One region of the Turicibacter sp. TJ11 genome, then DNA from elsewhere that is predicted to be linked to it. Evidence: a T-box and tRNA genes for the amino acid it is inferred to sense, from the RefSeq annotation. Region 1 holds a T-box; the other holds one or more tRNA genes.
What was found. A T-box is a leader RNA that pairs with one kind of tRNA and senses whether it is charged. The one in region 1 lies ahead of leuS (leucine--tRNA ligase), so its partner is inferred to be a tRNA-Leu.
Positions count from the first base shown of each region.

Region 1 (12,144 bases):
CGTTACTAGGATATAAAAATGCAGCTTTTGTATCATTTATCGTACCGATTGTGATGTTATCTGTCCCAATTTTTGACACAGTTTGGGCGATTATTCGCCGAATTTTAAATGGGCAGTCTCCGTTTGAGCCTGATCGTGGTCATGTCCATCATCAGTTACTTGATCGAAATTTAGGACATGTTAAAAGTGTACTTGTTTTATATGCAATTGCAGGTTTATTTTCATTAACAGCTATTTTATATACGATGACATCTAAGTTTTATGGTTTAGTGATGTTAGTTGTTGCGATGGTAGTGGTGGAACTTGTCTTTAATACAACGGGATTATTTCGATCAAAGCTGAAAACAAAGGATGAGGGGCAAGAACAAAATGAACAGGAAAAATCATCATAAGAGGGAGTATTAAAAAATAAGATGAAATAATGAGGTGTGGGGAATGAGAAAACCGATTATTATAGGGAATTGGAAGATGAATAAAACGCGTAATGAGGCTTTAAAATTTATTTATGCTATAAAAGATCAGGTGGTTTCAAATGATCAAGTCGAATCAGTTATTTGTGCGCCATTTCCATATTTACGTTGTTTAGTTAAACGTCAAGGATCTTCCTTACGTATTGGAGCACAAAACATGCACTTTGAAAAATCAGGAGCTTATACAGGAGAAGTATCAGCGGATATGTTAAGCTTAATTGGTGTTTCTTACGTGATTTTAGGTCATAGTGAGCGTCGTGAGATGTTTAATGAAACTGATGAATCAGTCAATAAAAAAGTTCATGAAGCTTTGACTCATCAATTAACGCCAATTGTTTGTGTTGGAGAATCATTAGAACAACGTGAAAATCATACGACAAATCAAGTCATTGAACAGCAAACAGTAGCTGCTTTATCAGGATTGACTGTCGATCAAGTGAAAAAAGTCGTTATCGCTTATGAGCCGATTTGGGCTATTGGAACAGGACGTACAGCAACAGCAGAGCAGGCGAATGAAACGATTGGCTATATTCGTGAAGTCGTTGAGCGAATTTACGGAAAAGAAGCTGCGAATGCTATTCGTATTCAATATGGAGGATCAGTTAATCCAGCTAATATTAAAGAGCTTATGTCACAAGAGCACATTGACGGTGCTTTAGTTGGAGGAGCCTCTTTAGATCCAAACTCATTCTTATCATTAGTGAATTATGCAGATTAGTTAAAAGAAGTGATTCTAAGCAATTAGAATCACTTCTTTTTTAATCTTTTAAATAAGAAAAGGCTGTATCCAAACGATACAGATTTTTTCTACTTATTTCCACCGATACGAATGACATTGACATCACATTTAGCGTGTTTAACAATATCTAAAGAAACACTTCCTAGTAAAAAGCGGTCAAATCCTGATTTATTACTTGCTCCACAAACAATTAAATCAACTTCATAACCAGGTGCAATAACTTCAGCGATAGCAAGCCCAGGAGAAGAACTATAGGTTTGAACAATTTCAATCTCTTTAATATTAGCTCTTAGGGCATCTTCTTTATATTTTTCTAACGCTTCATCCATATATTGTGCAAAATCTTGTTTAAAAATATGGGTCGTAGATAGCATTCCTGTTGGGTCAATTGGTGTATAGATAATGGTGTTTTTTTTGATATGACAAATGGTTAGTTTTGATCCGAATGCAACTGCAGTTTCAACCGCAGACTGAAAAGCTAATCGAGACTTCGCACTGTCATCAACGGCAACTAAAATGTTTTTATACATAGCAGGATCCTCCTTTGATAGGTCACAACGTTTATCTAAGTCTTGAAAAGAATTTGCAAACTTAGAATGGTACTCATGATTTGAGTTTTTATGACTCACATAGATTATAGTGGATTCCCTAAGCTAAGTGATAAAGCATTTTGACTTTAACCACTAGTTGGGTGATGAGTTAAACATGGAAAAACTTATCGCCACTTAACAATCTAATTTTATTATACATGTAATTTGAATAAAACGCTAACATCATCTACCTTTATTTGGTATATAATTAGTATATGATAAAAAGGAAGCATTATGCTTCCTTTTTATCATTTGTATTCATTTCAAGAACAGCAGTAAATATTAGAATTAAAATTGAAAAGGTTATTTCACCAACGTTTGAAAGTATGATGCCAGGATACCATTCATCAATATAGTGGGTAATAAACAACGTTAAGAAAAAGTCTAAGATGTATCTAAAAATTAAACTTATTCTTGAATTCCAAGAACAAAGATAGGTGAATCCTTCAACAACCATTTTTCCCACACATTCCGCTATTAAATCAATGGCAGCAATGATGAAAATAAATAAAATGACTTGCCAACGGCTGTGGTATTGAATTCCACTTAAATAGAGCATAGCAATGAGGGGAAGAGTGATCATGAGTAACAATAAAGAGCTTACGAGACTAAAAAGAGCAACTTTTAAAAGACGTTGTGACATATAATTTCTCCTATATGAAAGCAGTATTTATTTGAAAGAGATGGATTTAAATAAGTCGCAAGATTATAAGATCAGAGATTGAACAGATATAAACCTTATGTATTCACCACAGGTAACAGTTTTACAGATGAGTAAATGATGCGACAATAAAAAAAGGTAACATGGTGAGATGTTACCTTTCATTATATCATAATTTAATAATTTTAACTTCCCCTGGTTGAAGATGAAGGTGTAAATTTTGATGATAGTCAAATTCGTGAATATCACGTGGCCACTCATGTGTTGAGAATAATAGTTTTCCTGTACACCAGTTATTTTTTGATTGCTCACGTAAATTCTCAAGATGAACCGTGACATCAATTGGTGAGTACATTTCTGTACTTGCAACAATAATGAAGACATTATCGTTATGATGACCGCGTTTTCCTTCTTCAATATAGCCAAATCCAATCGCAGGATCACTTAATTGATCAAATCCTAATCCAACAAAGTTTTCAATGTTTGTAAATGTTTTGATGTGATCTTGACGAATTTTTGAGACAACCTCTAAGATGTCAGGTAATTCCCAACGCATATGGTTCAAATAATGAAGAGCAAATTTATCAAATAGTGCTAACTTTCCAAAATAACGATCATGTTGTGGTAACATATATTGCTCATAGTCGCGGCAATCTAGACCTGTATTCATTGGTTGAGTTTCATAGACTTCTTGTCCTGAGTTGATGAATGGAACACCATTAGGCATGAACATATTCATAATCGTTAACATTTTTGATAACGTGCGTCCACCATCCCTTGCAGCTAAACGAGGCGTATCGTGTGTTTCTCCTCCAGCAAAAACTGGACATGGTAAATGACGAGATTCATACATAAAGTTGTGTGTACGATGTTCGTAAACACGAGGTTCTTGATAGAATCCATAACCGATAATCATATTATAGCCATTATCTCTTGAAACTTTTGCATTTTCTTCTTGTAGTTCTTCAGCAATGAAACAGAAGTCTTTATCATTGATACGTGCATTAGCAATGATACGATTGACAAGTTCTGATGGAAGGGCATGCCCCATATCAATACGAGCCCCATCAATACCGTACTGTTGTTGATAATGAGGAATGATGTTTGATAAAGTGGCCCATAACCCTTCATTAATGACATGACCTTTATATAAATTTGATTTGATGGTATCAAATAAAATATATGGAGGTAACTCTTGTCCCCCTAAATATTTTTGGCTTTCAACCGGATGATCGAGATACATTCTGAAGAATGTTATATCTGTCCATGGAGGTTGAACATCATTAATGTGATCTGAGAAAGCAGGCGCAACCGTTAATCCAAATTCACGACTCACTAAATCTAAAATAGAAGCACCTTCTGTTTCATGATATTCTTTAACGACACGTTCCCATTTTTCAGGGTCAATGATGTTTGGTGCATATGAAAACTTATGAATATGATTCCAAACAGATTCAGAGGCATAAACATAAGGTAAGTATTCTGATTTTGGTGTTAAAGTACTTCCAAGTCCAGGAACATGTGGTGGATAATATTCGTGGAAAGTATCGGTGTAAACCCAGTAGAACCAATCCGGATGTTCTAAAATGAGGTCACTTTCAACTGAATTTGTTCGAGGAATGATATCAATCATGACTTTCATATCTAAGATATGACAAGCTTCTACAAACGCTTGAAATTCTTCTTCCACCGTCATTTCTGACCCTGTCATATTATCTTTTAGACTTGGATCAATTTCGAAGAAATTACTCACACCATAAGGTGATCCGAGTTCTCCTTTTTTATCTTTTAATGAAAATTTTGAAATCGGTAGCATATAGACGGTATCCACGCCCATTTTTTTAAGAAGTGGTAATAAAACTAATGATTTAACAAATGTCCCTGTTTCGTTTAAATCATATAAGTTATGATTTTCTAAATCGCCACTTCGGTCATGGTCCCAAGCCGTTGATGTTCGGACCATCATGGAATAAACAACCGAATCTTTAATCCAGTCTCCCCCTAAATAACCTGGCTTATCTTCATAAGATTGGTTGATGATACTTAATGATTGATTATAATTCACGTCATCTTTTGCTTTTGGTAAGATGTATGATTCAATCACTTCGCTATAGAAATGATATGGATTAACGATGAGTTCCCCCCAACTCGTACGCACCATTTCTTCTCCTTGATAACCCCAGGCATTCCATAAGTCAGGAATGACGTAGTTATAAGTTTCGTTTTTATGATCATGTCTTTTTAAGATATCTAATAGTTTTTTTAATCTGCTGCCCCTCATTACTTATTTTTCCTCCTTTTCCGTATCTATGCCAACATTATAGCATCTAAAATGATGAAAAAGTAGAAATGTCATAGTTTTGAAAATAGGTTGTAATCGGTTACCTGATAGGACGAAGGGTTCTATCGTTCAGGTATTAGTAGAAAAATGCTGATACATGAAGAATCGGTAGATCATAGGTAATATTCGATAAAATTTTTAGATAGGTGAGTGTAAGAAGTCAGATTACGTCTAAATAAACGTATTGTTTTTTCTATTGGAGGAAATAAAAAAACTACCATAAGGTAGTTTTTAATGTAATTTTTCAATGGCGACGATAAAAGGTGCTGTTTTGCGATTGATGAATTGATAGGTTAAAACTTGAGTGGTTTTAGGATCGAGTGTTTCAAAGCATTGCTCTAAGTAGTGACGCTCAAGCTTTCCTTCGTCATGACCATGATAAATGACTAAAATAATAATGCCATTCTTTTTTAATAAGCCTAACATATCAGTGACAGCTTTCCATGTTGTTTCACCATGAGTTGTAATGCTTTGATCACTACCAGGAAGATAACCTAGGTTAAAAATAGCGGCACTAATGGGTTGTTTAACATAGTTTAAGACGTGTTGATGACCATCATGAATTAGGGTGACATGATTAATGTGTTCTTCATTAAGTTTGGCTTTTGTACTAGTCATCGCTTCTTCTTGAACATCGAAGCTATAGACATGACCGGTTTGACCCACTAGTTCAGCTAAAAATAAGGTGTCATAGCCATTACCAGCAGTTGCATCAATGACAACATCACCAGAGTTTACGGCTTTTTCAAGTAATTGTTTTGAAAACGGAAGAACGCGTTCTAATGTTTGTGCCATTTTAGTTCTCCTCCTGTTTTTGATAAAGTCGACCTTGATAAGTGTTTCGCTCTTTTAAACGATCGTCAATGACATTTAAAACTTCCCATTTTTTTAAACTCCACATTGGGCCAACCAGTTCTTCACGAACTGCATCTCCTGTTAAACGGTGGATGACCATTTCAGGTGGTAGAACTTCTAATTGATCAACGATGAGGTCAACATATTCATCTTTTTCCATGAGACGAAGCATTCCTTTTTCATACATTTTGTGCATCGGTGTTCCTTCAATGACGTGAAGTAGATGAATTTTAATTCCTTGAACATCGAGGTTGGCAACCGCTTTAGCTGTTTCAAGCATCATCTCGTGTGTTTCATTTGGAAGACCATTAATAATATGAATGATGACATCAATGTTTTTATCACGTAATTTTTTGACACCATCGACTAATGTTTGATAATCATGACCACGATTAATCAGTTTTCCGGTTTGATCATGCATGGACTGAAGCCCAAGCTCCACCCATAAATCGACTTTTTCATTTAACTCACCTAAATAATCGACGACATCATTAGGTAAGCAGTCAGGACGAGTTCCGATCGAAAGGGCAACAATATTAGGATCACATTCTAAAACCGCTTCATATTTACGCTTTAACACATCAAGCGGTGCATGCGTATTTGAAAAAGCCTGAAAATAAGCGATATAACCTGCTTCTGGCCATTTTTGATGCATCATGTCTTTCACTTGATTGAATTGCGTTTTTAAATTATCTTCTGGATTTCCAGCAAAATCACCACTACCTTTTGTACTACAAAACGTACATCCACCGTATTTCACCGTTCCATCGATATTAGGGCAAGTAAAACCAGCATTAATCATGACTTTAAATATTTTTTGATGATATTTTTCACGTAAGTGATAGTTTAATGTGTGGTATCGCTTATCAGCATAACTATATGGAAAGGGATGATTCATTTCATTTTCCTCCTAAGACTTAAAAGCACATCATTTTTAAAGTTGATGATGTTCTATTTGATTTCTTCATTTTTTGTGAATGTTAGGGATGAAGCACTGCTATGTAAAGAGTTAATTATCTCTATGAAAACGATCTGAGTCAATGAAGATGAAGCAGTGCTTTTTTCTTATTTATTTTATCATAGTTATCTAAGGGTGGCACGAGATATTATTTTATGTCATTTTTTCACCCTCTTTTATTAAAAAATCTTGTATTTTAGCAAAGGTTTGATATAATTTTTTTAGAATAAACTTATATGAACCGTGAAGAGGACTAGTAATAAGGTTAGACTTGTTGTAGAGAGCGAATGGTCGGTGAAAATTCGTATGAGGCACTTATGAACTCACCTCGGAGTTGCAATTGTGAACTAAAGTAATGATTGCCGTATTCTTGCGTTAAAAGATGAAAGAGGTAAGAGACTACTTTTTAGACTCTTGCAACTAAGGTGGTACCGCGTCTATAACGTCCTTAGAATAGTCATATTCTAAGGACTTTTTTTGTTAGTTGAACTATACACACAGTGAAGCAACGCGTTCTCCTTAAATTTTTGAGTGAGGTGGAGCCAAACTAAATGGTGTTATATTGCCACCTTGTTATCTTTATAAGGAAGAATTGCTTATAAGTTTATAGGAGTTAATCCATTATTTTGAATTTATGAATAATTATAGCTAATTAGTCACAAATTAAGAAAAATATGGGTTTGAGTATGTCTTTTAGGCAAGGCATTTTGTTTAGCTTAAAAAATAGATTAATGGAGGTAATAGTTATGGCATTTGATCACAAACAGATTGAAAAGAAGTGGCAAAATTATTGGCTAGAAAATAAGACATTTAAAACGTCTGACGATCAGTCAAAACCTAAATATTATGCACTAGATATGTTCCCTTATCCATCAGGAGCGGGACTTCATGTTGGTCATCCAGAAGGATACACAGCAACAGATATTGTGTCTCGTATGAAGCGCATGCAAGGATACCGTGTGTTACATCCAATGGGATGGGATGCATTCGGATTACCAGCTGAGCAATATGCATTAAACACAGGAAATGATCCTCGTGAATTTACAGATGTTAATATTAATACGTTCCGTAACCAAATTCAATCATTAGGATTCTCTTATGATTGGGATAAAGAATTAAATACAACGGATCCAAAATATTATAAATGGACACAATGGATTTTCACACAATTATACAACATGGGATTAGCTGAGATTAAGGATATTGAAGTAAATTGGTGTGAAGGATTAGGAACGGTTTTAGCGAATGAAGAAGTTTTAAATGTCAATGGAAAAATGGTTTCTGAGCGTGGAGAACATCCGGTTATCAAGAAGCCTATGAAACAATGGGTACTTAAAATTACACATTACGCAGAACGTTTACTTGAAGATTTAGAAGGATTAGACTGGACTGAAAGTATCAAAGATATGCAACGTAACTGGATCGGTAAGAGTGAAGGGGCGTTAATTAACTTTAAAGTAGATGGAACAGATGCATCATTTGATGTCTTTACAACTCGTCCAGATACTGTGTTTGGTGTGACATATGTTGTTTTAGCACCAGAACATCCATTAGTAAATGAGATTACAACGCCTGAATGTCAAGAAGCAGTTGTTGCTTATCAAGAAGCTTCAAAAGCAAAATCTGATTTAGAGCGTACAGAATTAAATAAAGAAAAAACAGGAGTTGCAACAGGAGCCTATGCAATTCATCCAATCACGGGTGAAAAAGTGCCAGTTTGGATTGGAGATTATGTCTTAGCAAGCTATGGAACGGGAGCTGTTATGGCGGTTCCAGCTCATGATGAGCGCGACTTTGAATTTGCTAAAAAATATGACTTACCAATCAAGCAAGTCATTGAGGGAGATATTACTGAAGCTGCCTTTACCGGAGACGGTGCGCACATTGAGTCAGACTTCATTAACGGAATGAATAATGTAGATGCTAAAGCAGCTGTTATTGAATGGTTAGAAGCAAATGGTGCTGGATCTCGTAAAGTTAATTATAAATTACGTGATTGGTTATTCTCTCGTCAACGTTATTGGGGAGAACCATTCCCAGTCATTATGTGGGAAGATGGAACAATGTCAGTGCTTGAAGCAGATCAATTACCACTTGAATTACCAGTGATGGATAACATCAAACCATCTGGAACGGGTGAATCTCCACTTGCTAATGCGAAAGATTGGTTAGAGGTTGTACGCGAAGATGGAGTCAAAGGTCGTCGTGAAACAAATACGATGCCACAATGGGCAGGAAGCTGCTGGTACTACATTGGTTACATCCTAAAACAAGGTGAAGACTATGTTGGGTTAAACACGGAAGAAGCTAAACAATTATTAAAAGAATGGTTACCAGTTGACTTATACATCGGTGGAGCAGAACATGCGGTATTACACTTATTATACGCGCGCTTCTGGCACAAAGTCTTATTCGATTTAGGAGTCGTTGAAACAAAAGAACCATTCCAACGTTTATTCAACCAAGGAATGATCTTAGGTGAAAACAATGAGAAAATGTCAAAATCTAAAGGAAACGTTGTAAATCCAGATGATATTGTTGAATCTCATGGGGCAGATACATTACGTTTATACGAAATGTTCATGGGACCTCTTGATGCAGCGATCGCTTGGTCAACTGAAGGATTAGACGGAAGCCGTCGTTTCTTAGATCGTGTTTGGCGTTTATTTGTGACTCCAGAGCACACATTAGCTGAAAAAGTAGTGACTGAAAATGATGGAAAATTAGATAAAGTTTATCATGAGACAGTGAAAAAAGTGACTGAAGATTATGAAAAATTAAGCTTCAATACGGCCATTGCTCAAATGATGATCTTTATTAACGAATCATATAAAGCAACAAGTATTCCACGTGAATACGTTGAAGGATTTGTTAAATTATTAAATCCAATTGCTCCACATATGACAGAAGAAATTTGGTCAGTTTTAGGTCATGAAGGAACTGTTTCATATGAAGCATGGCCAACATACGATGAGTCAAAATTAGTTTCTGATACGATTACAATCATTGCTCAAGTTAATGGTAAATTACGTGCTCGTATTGATGTGCCTGCTAACATTTCAAAAGATGATATGTTAGAAGTAGCAATGGCTCATGAGAACGTTCAAAACTTCGTTGCAGGAAAAGAAATTGTAAAAACAATTGCCGTTCCAGGAAAATTAGTAAATATCGTTGTTAAATAATAAAATTAAAAAATCTCACTTTTTAAGTGAGATTTTTTTAAGTTAAAAATTAGATTATATATATATGGCGAAAAACTTTTAACATGATTTGAAAAGGACTCTTATCATAGAGAGTGTTTTGATATAAGTTCTTTCCAGAATCTTTTTTACTATAGCTAGTATATAGAAAAAAACATGAATTATATTTCGCCTTATATATATATAAACAGATAAGTATTCTACATCTAAGGTAGGCTATCAAAACCAAGGACTACTTGCCGTATCAAGACATTTTATAGTCCAGGGGTCATCTGCCACAATGTCAACAACTTAGTGAGCATAAACAAGTTTAAATTTGGAATGATTTCAAATCAAGCGACTATCATTCGCTCGAATAGTTGACATTTAACCTATCATTTTGCTAGAAGAATATGTTTTGATTTTCTTAAGTTGTTGACATTGCACCTGCCATTTTCGAAGAAAATGTATCTACCATTAGTAGGGCTCTAAAAATTTTCTCTGAAGAAAATTTATCTGGACTTATATATAAACAGTCACCGCTAGTAGGTAACTATTTTGTTATTTTTTAGGAGTTAAAATATATTCGTGAATGTAGTGAGCGACACCACTTTCTTTGTTCGATTTTGTGGTTGTGTTAGCCACTGCTTTTAGTTTGTCGATGGCATTATCCATTGCAATTCCTGTTCCAGCGTAGGTTAACATTTCAATATCGTTATCTCCGTCTCCAAAAGCTATGATATCTTTTTGTTCAATGTTAAAATATTTAGCTAATTTTTCGATAGCTGTTGCTTTATTTGTATCGGATTTAAAGACTTCAATAATATTTTTATTGTCTCCATCCCAGTTACGACACGTGATAATATCTCCATAATTTTCACGTAAGAAATCCATTACTTTTTGAGCATATCCATCCTTTGCTTCTAGTAAAAAGCCATTTGGATGTTCATCTAATGTTTCTTTAAATGGTCCGTATTTAACGGATGTACATGTTTCAATATGGAACCAATCACGGATGGTATCTCCTTGATGTAAGACATATAAGTGATCCTTATATTCGCAAAAAGCATTGACGATATAATCTTTTAACTCTGAATCAAATAACGTCACAATGACTTCTGTTGGAATTTGAGCGACGATATCTTCGAAATTTTCATCAGATGGATGATGTATATAAGCTCCATTAAAGTTAATAATAGGTGTATCTAATCCTAACTCCTTATAAAAGTGTAACGATGCACGTGCCGGACGTCCTGTTGCGATAACGACGATGTGTCCCGCTTCTTTAGCAGCAATTAACGCTTCTTTTGTTTTAGGATCAAGCATTTCCCAATTTTGTAATGCTGTTCCGTCTAAATCTGTGACAATCAATTTCTTTGTTTTCATTGAAACACCTCCGTTTTACTATGATAGCATAGATAGATAACATGTCAAATGAACTTGTAAGCTTGTCGCAATTTGGTGATTTTGATTAAAAAGTGTTAATTTCAAAATGAGAAACGTTCACATTGCAAAATTATTAGCACTCTTATTGACTGAGTGCTAAAAAGGTGATATGATAATATCATCATCCTAGATGATATAGAAATGGAGTGAGTTTAATGAATATTAATAAAATGACTGAAAAGTTACAACAGGGCTTAGTTAATGCACAGTCTCTTGCAACTTCATTACAACATCAAGAGATTGATACCCCGCATTTATTAAGTGTACTACTACAAGATAATGACGGATTAGCTGCACGTGTTTTTTCAAGAGCAGGTTATCCGATTCAGGATATATTACAAGAATTAAAACAAATTTTAGATAAAAAACCATCTGTAACGGGTGCAACAGGTGATCCTTATGTATCGGCCGATTTAAATCGTGCGTTATTAAAAGCCGATGATTATGCTCGTGCATGGAAAGATGATTATTTATCGATTGAACACGTGTTACTAGCGATGCTTGAGTCAAAAGACTATCAAATGAAGCAACTCATTAAAAAATATGAAATTAATGAAGAACATTTAAAAGAAATTATTTCACAGATAAGGGGGAATTCACGCGTGATGACTCAAAACCCAGAAGCAACATATGAAGTATTAGAAAAATACGGACGTGATTTAGTAGAAGATGTTAAATCAGGTAAAATTGATCCGGTGATTGGGCGTGATGAAGAGATTCGTCGAGCAATTCGTATTTTATCTCGTAAAACAAAAAATAATCCCGTTTTAATTGGCGAACCTGGGGTTGGTAAAACAGCGATTGTTGAAGGATTAGCTTGGCGTATCGTTCGTCAAGATGTTCCAGAAAGTTTAAAAGATAAAGTGATTTTTGAATTAGACTTAGCAGCATTAGTTGCAGGGGCT
Region 1 covers NZ_CP069349.1:1,502,172-1,514,315, reverse strand. Annotated here, with positions in the region: gene JRC48_RS07375 (glycosyltransferase family 4 protein) at 1-392, shown strand, start outside; gene tpiA (triose-phosphate isomerase) at 436-1,188, shown strand; gene JRC48_RS07365 (universal stress protein) at 1,278-1,739, opposite strand; gene JRC48_RS07360 (YrvL family regulatory protein) at 2,032-2,442, opposite strand; gene JRC48_RS07355 (alpha-amylase family glycosyl hydrolase) at 2,630-4,741, opposite strand; gene JRC48_RS07350 (class I SAM-dependent methyltransferase) at 5,033-5,596, opposite strand; gene JRC48_RS07345 (TIGR01212 family radical SAM protein) at 5,598-6,554, opposite strand; T-box leader at 6,849-7,067, shown strand; gene leuS (leucine--tRNA ligase) at 7,361-9,796, shown strand; gene JRC48_RS07335 (Cof-type HAD-IIB family hydrolase) at 10,355-11,179, opposite strand; gene clpB (ATP-dependent chaperone ClpB) at 11,395-12,144, shown strand, end outside.

Region 2 (12,144 bases), 490 kb from region 1:
AATGATCAGACAGATGTTGAATATGATGATAAGAATAAGCGATATCTTTCTGAGCGATTTATTGAAAGTTTTAATTATCAATTTTTTTATTATGATGATTGTTGTGCGAAAACGAATCAATATCGTCGAATGAAAATTAAACTGGCTATTTCAGAAGAATCGTTTAATAAAACATCCATCATTATCAAAACCATGGATGAACAATATATTCAGTTCAAGATGATTAAAGACACTGATTATGCCCCATTAGCTTTTTTATATGAATGGGAAATTGATGACATTGAATATAGTGATCAAACGACGTTTGAGCGAATGGTCAGAGGTTATTAGAGAAGTGAAATTTATTTCACTTCTTTTCTTTTTGGTTATGATTTAAATTATCATTAAGATGTAATGAAGGGATTGTAGGAGGGAGTTGATCGAAGAAATATTGTCAGTAGAAACTGTCACCCACTCACATGAAATGACAATCCTCTTTATTTTTGAACAAAAAACATGAAGAATGAATATAACCGTTAATGATTGGTAAAATAATACAAGTAGTTAAAGGGAGGCATCTTCATGAGGTTTAGTCTAATTTATTTAATGTACCTTTTGGGGTGGCATAATCATCCCAACGAGTTTTTTAACAATCCTTTAGTTATGTTCCTCTATTTAAAAAAAGATAAATTAAGTTGGAATGGTTGGATGATTATTGGTTTTATCTTAGTTCTTTTAATTTGGTATGAATCTGGTCGAAATCAAAAGTTAAACGAAATTAAAAATCGTTTTAGCTTCAGTCATCACCAGTCTTTATATCAAGCGTCCTTACCGCCTAATGTTTACAAAGTCAGTGACTTAAACTGTCTTAATCAACAGATTAATCATTTGTTATTTACTGATTGTGTAATTTATCTCATTCAATCGCTTCATTTAAAAGGGCAGTTAGTAGGAAATACGAAAAATTGGTTGCTAGAAATTCATCAATTTTCAACAATCAAGATGATTAACAATCCGATCAAACGTTTAAATGCGAAACAATTAGTCATGAAAGAGTTGATGCAACTGTATGACATTCAATTGCCTACTCAAAGTTATTACGTTTACGATGAACAGAAGTTGAATGTGCAACTAATAGATGAGTTAAAGGAATCAAGATTTATTAAAAAGCAATCGTTTAAAACATTTTTAAAGAAACTGTCGAGTTCGGCCAGTGAGAGTCATGATCAAGAAGAGGTGCTTGAACAAATTCTTTATTTTATTATTTCAATGCGTTATCTCGAGTATTTAAAAGGATTTTATCATGGGCTTAGTCTAGTGAATAAAGTTGAATTAGTATCCTTTTTATCCTCAGATTCTAAACAGCTACTTTCTTTTTTTATGAGTTCATCAACTATGACAGTAAGTAATATCCATCAGTTTAAGCACAATTATTTAACTAAACAAGCTAAAAGTTTAAAAGTGCTTCAAACCAAATTATTTCACGAATTAAGTGAATGGGTATTAAATCATCCGATGCTTGAGTTTATGACATTTAATGAAGAGGTGATGATTGTTTTAGAAGGGTTTGAATGTCAAAGAGTGACACCTTCTGAAATTTTTGCGTAATCATGTGTTGATTTTCAAGGAAGTAAGACCTTGCTTCAGTCAACACATTCAACATTTTAAGGACTTAAAGGTTAGAAGAGGGGGATCACTAACGCATTTGTTTTTAAATCTATCTATTTCAAGTTTCGCCTAAATAGATTCATCATATAGTAAATTAGATAGATAAAGTGAGGGGATACAATGGAATACGGAATTAGTGGTTATCAAACGGATTATCGCTTTGAGAAAAAGACAGTGGTAGAGCTTGATAGTCAGCTAGCATATTTAACCGAAGATACGGTCTTAGATAAAGTCTACTTACTAGGAACTAAACAAGGTGATCACTTAATTTATACTGAGATTACACTTGTCATTGAAAATGGAAAAACGGGAGATAGACAATTCTATCCTATTCCTACTTCAAGTGGAATGGGTGGAGGTTTAGATATTGGAGACTTTAATCATGATAAACAACAAGACATTGGCGTTTATATTTTAAGTGGTGGAACGGGAAATCAAGTGGATTACTACTTGTTCTTTAATGAAGAAAGAAAGGTTCAACTTGGATTTAGTAATCGCCTATTTGAAGAAGGCTTAGAGTATAAAGTCACCTACTTGCCTTATTATCAAGTGGAGGTTAAGAACTTAAAAACAGATGAGGAAACCATCCTTAATCTGACGAATAAAAGCGCCGATTACTTAGCGGCCATTTATGATGATAGAGGTCAGTTAAAGCAATCGTTAAATGGGGTGGTAGCACGGGTAAGTGATTCAAACTCCATTAATAGTAAAGTGCACGATGAAGGTCATGACTTAATTTTAACTCAAAGAATTTTAGGTCGTTCTCATAATGATACACTAGGATATGTGCAGTCATACATTAGCTTTGATGATGGGAATTATTACGTCTATCGATCATTAATCTCTCAATAACAGGAGATTTAACTAAAAAGTATGACTAAAAGTCAAAAAAAATCAAATACTAAAGCTAGAAATTGTAAGTTGGAGTGATAATGATGACAATTGAAGCTTTTGTATTTGGTGCTATCTTTGAGATGTGTATCACTTATTTAATCTTATGTGAGTTATTCTTTTAAAAAACATCATCTCTCATTAGGAGATGATGTTTTTTTATGAGAAACGATACATTTAACAAAAGAACTATGACGATGACTGCACGAAAAAATTATAAAAAAAGGGGCTGTCTCAAAATAGATGGCCCTTGAATTAAAAATCTAAAAGATACAAAAAAAGGCAGTCCCATTCGGGACTGCTTTTTTGTATACTTTTTTTATGCGTAATCAAGAAAATATACATCAAGATTATACAACTTATTCAGCTGGATATCAACTCTCTTTAACGATGGATATTCAAGTTTATATTCCACCTCATGATCCTGTACGTTTGCTTAATCAATTATTGGAGGGATTAGATGATAAAAAATTATTAAGCACTTACTCTGATAAAGGGAGAAATTCTGTCGTACCACCGGTGATCATGTTTAAGATTTTAATTTACGCGTATATGAATCGCTCTTTTTCTTCACGAGAAATTCAGCGACTTTGTCAACGGGATATTCATTTTATCTGGTTATTAAATGGATATCCAGCGCCTAGCCATCATACGATTAATCGATTTAGAAAACATCATTTAAGCGATGGTGTCATGGAAGATTTATTTGATCAATTCATTGAGCGTCTTCACACCTTAGATGAAATTCATTTTAAAAACCTATTTATTGATGGAACAAAAATTGAAGCCAATGCCAATCGCTATTCGTTTATTTGGTTAAAATCAGTGACTAAAAATGAAGCGAAGCTCCAGGTCAAAATAGAAAAACTCCTTCAACAAGTGAATGACAGCTATCTCACTTCCTATTCATTTGATGTTAAGAATCCATTACCTGTGTTAGAGGCTTGTTTATTGAATTTAAAAGAAAAAGTCATCGAGCAATCTCTTGAATTTGTTTATGGGAAAGGGAAGCGAAAAACAGAGCTTCAACGTCAGATTGAAACACTTGAAGCATTCATAGAGAAACAAATCATTTACTTGGACTATCAAAAAATGATCGGTTCAACCCGCTCAAGTTGTTCAAAAACAGATCCGGATGCCACCTTCATGCGAATGAAAGAAGATCACATGAAAAATGGGCAACTCAAACCTGGGTATAATGTCCAGATTGGAGTTGAGGCCGAGTATATCGTAGGTGTGGGCGTTTTTCAGTCAGCTAACGATGTCCCCACACTCATTCCATTTTTAGATTCCCTGAAAGGTCGGCTTTCCAGAACGTTTAAACAAATCATTGCGGATGCTGGATATGAAAGTGAAGAAAATTATGCTTATTTGAAGGAAAACCATCAAAAAGGTTTCATTAAGCCCCTCAACTATGAAACCTCAAAAACAAGAAAATATAAAGCTCAACTGGGGAAACGAGAAAACATGACGTACGATGAACTCAACGATACCTATACGTGCGCAAATGGCAGAACGTTAAAACCGATCGAAGTTAAAATTCGAGAAAGTCAGACCGGTTATCGAAAAGAAGTCACGATTTATGAATGTGAAACCTGCCAAGATTGTCCTTTGCGTTTAAAATGTACAAAAGCGAAAGAAGGAAACTCAAAACGATTGGAAGTGTCTAAAAAAATGCTTTCGCTAAGAACAGAGTCACTTAAAAATATCCAAAGTGAAGAAGGGATTCTGTTAAGAAAGAATCGTTCGATTCAAGTCGAAGGTGCTTTTGGCGTGTTAAAACAAGATTACGGCTTCAGAAAATTTTTAACCCGTGGAAAAATTCAGGTCACAGTCGAACTATTGCTTCTATGTTTTGGATATAATGTACAAAAATTACATAAAAAAATTCAAAGCCATCGTTGCGGACAACAACTTCATCCAGGGAAAGTGGCTTAAAAAATCAGAATAGACTGTCATTTTGAAGGAAAGAAACGTCCTTCTTTTCGTCGTGCTTAAAATTAAGTCTAACCCATAAAATTAAATTTACAGACTGATTTTTTTACGATGAATAGCCAAAAAAAGGAGCATGTCGCTCCATGACTATAAAATTTTAGTCATTTTGATACAGCCCCCTTATAAGTGACAGTATGGTGGAGTAAAATGTGTGGGTATGAGTGGTAAGACGTCGTGTTTGTTTAATAAAGTGATAAAAGGATCGGGTATTATGATAAGTTTAAGTGAAAAGAATAAGGAAAGGAGTAGTGTGTCAAATGTTAGGATTAAAACAATGGATTAAAGGAATGAATGATTAGGAAAGGGAGTATGAAAGTAAAGGAGAAGTATGAGTGATGGATCATAGAATTTTTTAAAATAATCAATTGTTTCATAGGGTCTACTGTCCTTAATCGACTGAGGATACGTAGAAGTGATTAAGCGAATAGATGTTTTGTTAAAGGTTTGTAGGAAAGTTAAATGTTAGACTGAATTAGGAGTGTTTGTGGGATGTTTGATTGATTTCGTATCCTCAATATACTGTATGATAATTTAAGTGAGTTGAATGTGTTTTATTCCTATCTAATAAAAAAAACATCTCATTAAGAGATGTATCGTACTTTTTATGGTACCAGTGGCCGGACTCGAACCGGCATGAAGTAAACTTCGGTGGATTTTGAGTCCACTGCGTCTACCAATTCCGCCACACTGGCATTTATAAGACTATTATAGCATAAAAAATTTCTTTTTCAAGTTAAAATATGGAAAAAATTTTATCAGATAAAAAATGCCCAATTAATTGAAAGGAATTGATTTGATCATGAATTCATTTTAAACAACGATCGATAAGAAAGATGAAACTTTTTTAAGAATAGTTGTTTTTGATGCCATGATGAAGGGATTAATTTTAAAGAAGCAATAGTTAGTGAAGATGATTTAGTTCAGTTGTTATCAAACGATATTTAATAAGAGTTAAATGAAGAAGAACAATAAATTTAATCAGAGATGAAAGTTTATGGAAAAAATTTCTTAGAGAAAAATATTCATAATTTATTTACAAACATCGTCAAATGGTTTATTATACTTAATGTGGAAAACAACAACAAATCATAATCTTAAATGTCTCGGTAGCTCAGCTGGATAGAGCAACGGCCTTCTAAGCCGTCGGTCGGGGGTTCGAATCCCTCCCGGGATGCCATTTTTAAATAATATAAATGATTTAAAATGTTAAAAACAAATGTCTCGGTAGCTCAGCTGGATAGAGCAACGGCCTTCTAAGCCGTCGGTCGGGGGTTCGAATCCCTCCCGGGATGCCATTTATAGACGATAGCGAACTACAAGAATGTAGTTCTTTTTTTATTATCCATTGAACAAAAACTAACTAGAGTTAAAAATTGAATTTTTAAAGACATAGATGAGGTGAACAGATGGGTGAAATTTATGATTTTCAAACAAACTACATCGCAAAAATTGAAGAATCATCTAAATTAATTGAAAAAGGATACATCGATCAGGCGATTTGTATGTTAGAGGATTTTTTAGCTGTAGTCAAAGATCCTAAAATTAAACAGGAAGTGAATAAACAATTAATGACAGCCTATCTGTTAAAGGGAGAATTAGACACCTGTGAAGCATTAATTTTAGAAATTAAGAATCAAAAAAGTTTAGATTTAACGATAGCAGCCTATGATATATTAGTTGCTATGTTTCAAGGGCAAGAAGCGAGTGCCAAACAAAAACAAGAAGAGTATCAACAACTCTTAGGACTCACTGCGTTATCCTCTAAAAATTTAGTGGAACTGATTTATCAATTAAAGACCTACTACGAAAGTGTTTGGTATGAGATGATTGAGAAAAAAATTCAAGTGTTAGAGCGCGAGGGGGATTTGGAAACTCAATTACTTGTCATTTCAGACTTACGTACTGTTGATTCATGGAAACTTCAGTTATTTCAAGAGAAATTTGAACAACTATTAAATCAATGTGAGATAAATATCGTGAAGACAATGTTATTTGAATTGTTAGCTCAAAAAGACATTGAGTGTTCTGTTAACTTCACGCAAGAACAAAATCATCAAACTTTAATCACAACAACGGTCAATTTTGAAGCCTTTTATGCGACGTTAGAAGAAGCTTTGGCTCTTTTAACTGAGATGACGCTTGATGAAGTCACTCGTGAGGTATTAAAACAGCACGTCATTTTCTTTTATCAGTTTTCTTTTCCTTTCATTGAAGAAATGAACCCTCAAGTGGTTATAAATGAATTAGCTCAAGTTTTATTCAGAATGAATTTAACTGAAACTGAGGATGAGGAAGCAGTTGAAAAAACAGAAAAAATAGCTGGAATAAGATACAAAATGAGTCAGTATATCCTAAGTTTATCATCATTAATGTAGAAATTAGAAAAAGCCTATGTTATAATTTAAAAGTTGTTACAAAGATGTAAACGCAACGTTAAAAGATGGAGGTTATGATCATGTCAGTTAAAGTTGAAACAGTAGAAACTAACAAAGTAAAATTAACAATCACTCTTTCAGCAGAATCATTTGATAAAGCATTAGATGGTGCATTCAAGAAAGTATCAAAAAACTTACAAGTACCAGGATTCCGCAAAGGGAAAATGCCTCGTGCAATTTTTGAACAAAAATTTGGTGTAGAAGCATTATATGAAGATGCATTAGATATGTTATTACCAAAAGCATACATGGATGCTGTAGCAGAAACAAATGTTGCACCAGTTGCTGCACCATCATGGGATATTAAACAAATCGGAAAAGGGCAAGAGTTAATTGCTGAAGCAACAGTTGCTGTTAAACCTGAAGTTGAATTAGGGCAATACACAGGAATCGAAGTTGAAGAATTATCAACAGAAGTAACAGAAGCAGACGTAGAAGCTGAATTAGAAAAATTATTACAAAACCATGCTGAAATCGTTGTAAAAGAAGGTGCAGTAGAAAACGGTGATACTGCTGTTATCGATTACGAAGGATTCAAAGATGGAGTTGCATTCGAAGGTGGAAAAGGTGAAAACCATCCATTAGTTATCGGATCAAACTCTTTCATTCCAGGATTTGAAGAGCAATTAATCGGAATGACTGCTGGAGAAACAAAAGATATTACAGTAACATTCCCTGAACAATACCATGCAGCTGAATTAGCAGGAGCTGAAGCAGTATTTAAAGTAACATTACATGAAGTGAAAACTCGTGAATTACCTCAATTAGATGATGAGTTCGTTAAAGATTTAGATCGCGAAGGAATCGAAACAGTAGCAGACTTAAAAGCAGATTTAGAAAAAACAATCAAGTCTCAAAAAGAAACAGCTGCTCGTAACCACGTGATTGATACAGTTGTTGAAAAAGTAACTGAAAATGCTAAATTCGAAATCCCAACTGAAATGATTGATTCTGAAGTTGAACAAATGGTACGTGAAGCAGATCAACGTTTCCAAATGCAAGGATTTAACTTAGATTTATACTTCCAATTCACAGGAATGGATATGGATAAATTCAAAGCACAATTACGTACGGAAGCACAAAAACGTTTAAGCTACAACTTAACGTTAGAAGCAGTTGTTAAAGCTGAAAACATCGACGTAACTGAAGAAGAAGTAGATGCTAAATTAGCTGAAATTGCACAAGCATACGGACGTGAGTTAGAAGAATTAAAAGCTCAATTACCAAGCTTAGCAATGTTAAAAGAAGATTTAAAAGTTCAAAAAGCTGTTGACTTCATCGTAGAAAAAGCGGTTCGTAAATAATTCATAGATAAATATAGGTTTAACTTATAATGAGGCGCGTACCATTCGTGCCTCATTTTGTGCAATATAAGAGGTTGCAAAAAATGTCTAAAATGGACATTAATAATTTTAGGCCTAGTTGAATATATTGATATTAGTTATTCAATAATGAGAGTGGTCACTGTATGGAGGTGTAAAGGATGAATAATATAGATATTACCTGCTCATTTTGTGGGAAAAGTCACGATGAAGTGAATAAAATTATCGCTGGACCAGGTGTATACATTTGTGATGAATGTATTGAAATGTGTTCAGAAATTATTGAAAATGAACAGACGGATGAATTAAGCGAAGAATTTAAAACATTACCTAAACCAAAAGAAATCTATGATTTATTAAATGAGTATGTTATCGGCCAAGAAGATGTTAAGAAAGTTTTGGCTGTTGCCGTATACAATCACTATAAGCGTTTAACTTCAAATAGTGAAGGTGAAGACGATGTTGAAATCTCAAAAAGCAATATCTTATTGCTAGGATCAACAGGTAGTGGGAAAACATTACTAGCTCAAACATTAGCAAAGGTTTTAGATGTTCCATTTGCTATTGCTGATGCAACATCATTAACTGAAGCGGGATATGTTGGAGAAGATGTTGAAAATATTTTACTTCGATTATTACAAGCGGCTGACTTTAATGTTGAAAAAGCCCAACGAGGAATCATTTATATCGATGAAATTGATAAGATTGCTCGACGCTCAGATAACCCATCTATTACTCGTGATGTCTCAGGAGAAGGGGTACAACAAGCCTTATTAAAAATTTTAGAAGGTGTTGTAGCCAATGTACCGCCACAAGGTGGACGTAAACATCCAAACCAAGAATTCATTCAAATTGATACGACTAACATTTTATTTATGGCAGGTGGTGCATTTGCCGGAATAGAAGACGTGGTGAAACGCCGTATCGGTAAAAAAGTGATTGGGTTTGGTGCTGACTCAAAAGCAAACACCATGAGCAAGAAAGAAATTTATAGTCAAATTCAACCCGATGATCTTCTAAAATTTGGATTAATTCCTGAATTTATCGGTCGTTTCCCAATCATTGGGGCATTAAATCCGTTAGAAGTTGAAGATTTAGTTCGTATCTTAACAGAACCTAAAAATGCTTTAACAAAACAATACAAAAAAATCTTTAAAATGGATAATGTTGAATTAGAATTTGATGAGGATGCTATTTCAGCGATTGCAGAGAAAGCAGTTGAACGAAAAACTGGAGCACGTGGACTACGTTCAATCATCGAGTCAATTATGACAGATGTGATGTTTGAAATTCCATCAACCGATAACGTGGAAAAATGTATTATCACACGTGATGTCATTGAAGAGAATAAGCAACCGACATTAGTTTTTAAAAATGATGTAGCATAATTATCATTTACTAATATTTTTGGAGTTTTTTGTGTTATAATAGAGGATAGAGTAAGGAAGCGATAAGCTTCCTTTTCTATATCATCTGAATTGTCCGCTTAAACTATAAATGAAACTGATGACTGTTAAATAACCGTAAAGCAACGAGTTTGAATTCAAAGTCGTTGTAATCGATCCAAATATGTTGTATTAAAAGTACTAGTGAGGTGAGTGGAAATGAGAATAGATGTAAACAGTGTCGAGATGCATACGTTACCTGTTTTACCAGTTCGCGGTGTCATCTCATTACCAAATACAGAGATTCGATTAGAAATTGGACGTCCACAATCAATTGAAGCATTAGAAGCTTGTGAGGCGAATGGGAACTATGTGGTATTAGTGTCTCAAGTCGATCCAAACGTTGAAGTGCCTCAAAGCGATGATTTATTCCAATATGGAACGATTGCGAAAATTACGATGAAAATTAAACTTCCAAATGGACATTACAAAGTAAAGTTTAATTCAATTACGCGCGTTGAAGTGGATGAATATACTCAAGTTGATCCTTATTTTGAAGCTGTTGTCAAAACAATGCCTTCTGTTTTAATGGAATCTGATCAAGAAGAAGCCATGCTTCGCTTATTATTAGACGAAGTATCTGAACATGGAAGTTTACTATTTGCTCATCCAGCCGATGTAACAGCCTTAATTGATGCTGCACAAACAGCTGATAAAGTTTCAGATATTATCGCTTTTTATTTACGAATTTCTGAAGAAGATAAAATGAAGTATTTATCATTAACTTCTGTTGAGGAGCGCTTAAGTACTTTATTAAAAGATATTGAAAAAGAAAAAAATATTGCTGAATTAGAAATAAAAATTAATCAAGAAGTAAAACGTTCATTAGATGAACATCAAAAAGAGTTTTACTTACGTGAAAAGATGAAGGCGATTCAGAAGGAATTAGGAGACGATTATTCTAAAGATTCAGTGAGTCAGGAATTTAGAGAAAAAGTTCAATCACTAAAAATGCCAGAAGCTGTTAAACAAAAGGCGTTAGAGGAAATTAAACGCTTTGAAATGCTACCTGCAAACTCGAGTGAATCAGGTGTTGTTCGAACATATTTAGAATGGTTAGTTGCTCTTCCATGGGATGTCAAAACAGAAGATAACAAAGATATTTTATTTGCAGAAAAAACGTTAAATGATCAACACTTTGGTCTAGAAAAGGTTAAAGAACGTATTTTAGAATATTTAGCAGTCAAAATAATGACAGGAAAAAATCCATCGACGATTTTATGTTTAGTTGGGCCTCCAGGTGTTGGGAAAACATCTTTAGCGCGTTCAATTGCGGATGCATTAGGACGTCAGTTTGTTAAAATTTCACTTGGTGGTGTAAAAGACGAATCTGAAATTCGAGGACATCGCCGTACTTATTTAGGAGCTTTACCTGGACGTTTAATTCAAGCGATGAAAAAAGCGGGAACTACCAATCCAGTTTTCTTATTAGATGAAATTGATAAAATGGCAAGTGATTATAAAGGGGATCCAGCATCAGCTATGCTAGAAGTATTAGATCCTGAGCAAAACAGTCACTTCAGTGATCATTATCTTGAAGAAGAATATGATTTATCACAAGTTTTATTTGTTGCAACTGCAAACTATTTAGAAAATATTCCAGCACCACTTCGTGATCGTATGGATATTATTCATGTTGATAGTTATACAGAACAAGAAAAAGCTGAAATTGCGACACGTTATTTAATTCCACGTCAATTAGAAGCACATGGTTTAGAGGCGAGTCAATTAACAATTGCTGATGGTGTTGTGATGGAAATGATTCAGTACTATACACGAGAAGCGGGTGTTCGTCAGCTTGAGCGATTAGTTGGTTCAATTTGTCGTAAAGTAGCAAGAAAATTATTAGCTGAAAACTTAGAAACTGTTCATGTGGATTCAACCATGCTTGTTTCATTACTTGGAAAACATAAGTTTAACCATGGATTAATCGAACAAGACGATCAAATTGGGGTAGTAACTGGATTAGCCTATACGCAATTTGGTGGAGATATTTTACCTGTTGAAGTGACTTATTATAAAGGAACTGGAAAAATGGTTTTAACAGGTAAATTAGGAGATGTCATGAAAGAATCAGCTCAAACAGCGATTAGTTATGTTAAAGCGAATGCAGAGAAGTTTTCAATCGATCCAGCGATTTTTAAAGATCATGACATTCATATTCATGTTCCTGAAGGAGCAACTCCAAAAGATGGACCATCGGCCGGTGTAACGATGGTGACTGCCCTTGTCTCTGCGTTTACGCAAAAAACAGTTAAGCGTGAAGTTGGAATGACCGGAGAAGTGACGTTACGCGGACGTGTCTTACCAATTGGCGGATTAAAAGAGAAATCAATCTCAGCACATCGTGCCGGCTTAAAAGTCGTGATCATGCCAAAAGACAATGAAAAAGATCTAGATGATATTCCA
Region 2 covers NZ_CP069349.1:1,011,841-1,023,984, reverse strand. Annotated here, with positions in the region: gene JRC48_RS04785 (hypothetical protein) at 1-330, shown strand, start outside; gene JRC48_RS04780 (NERD domain-containing protein) at 562-1,587, shown strand; gene JRC48_RS04775 (hypothetical protein) at 1,768-2,499, shown strand; gene JRC48_RS04770 (IS1182 family transposase) at 2,860-4,476, shown strand; tRNA gene JRC48_RS04765 (tRNA-Leu) at 5,139-5,225, opposite strand; tRNA gene JRC48_RS04760 (tRNA-Arg) at 5,634-5,710, shown strand; tRNA gene JRC48_RS04755 (tRNA-Arg) at 5,752-5,828, shown strand; gene JRC48_RS04750 (hypothetical protein) at 5,940-6,908, shown strand; gene tig (trigger factor) at 6,989-8,272, shown strand; gene clpX (ATP-dependent Clp protease ATP-binding subunit ClpX) at 8,452-9,678, shown strand; gene lon (endopeptidase La) at 9,895-12,144, shown strand, end outside.
Region 2: it has a tRNA-Leu gene. The T-box ahead of leuS (leucine--tRNA ligase) is inferred to sense a tRNA for this amino acid. The anticodon was not compared.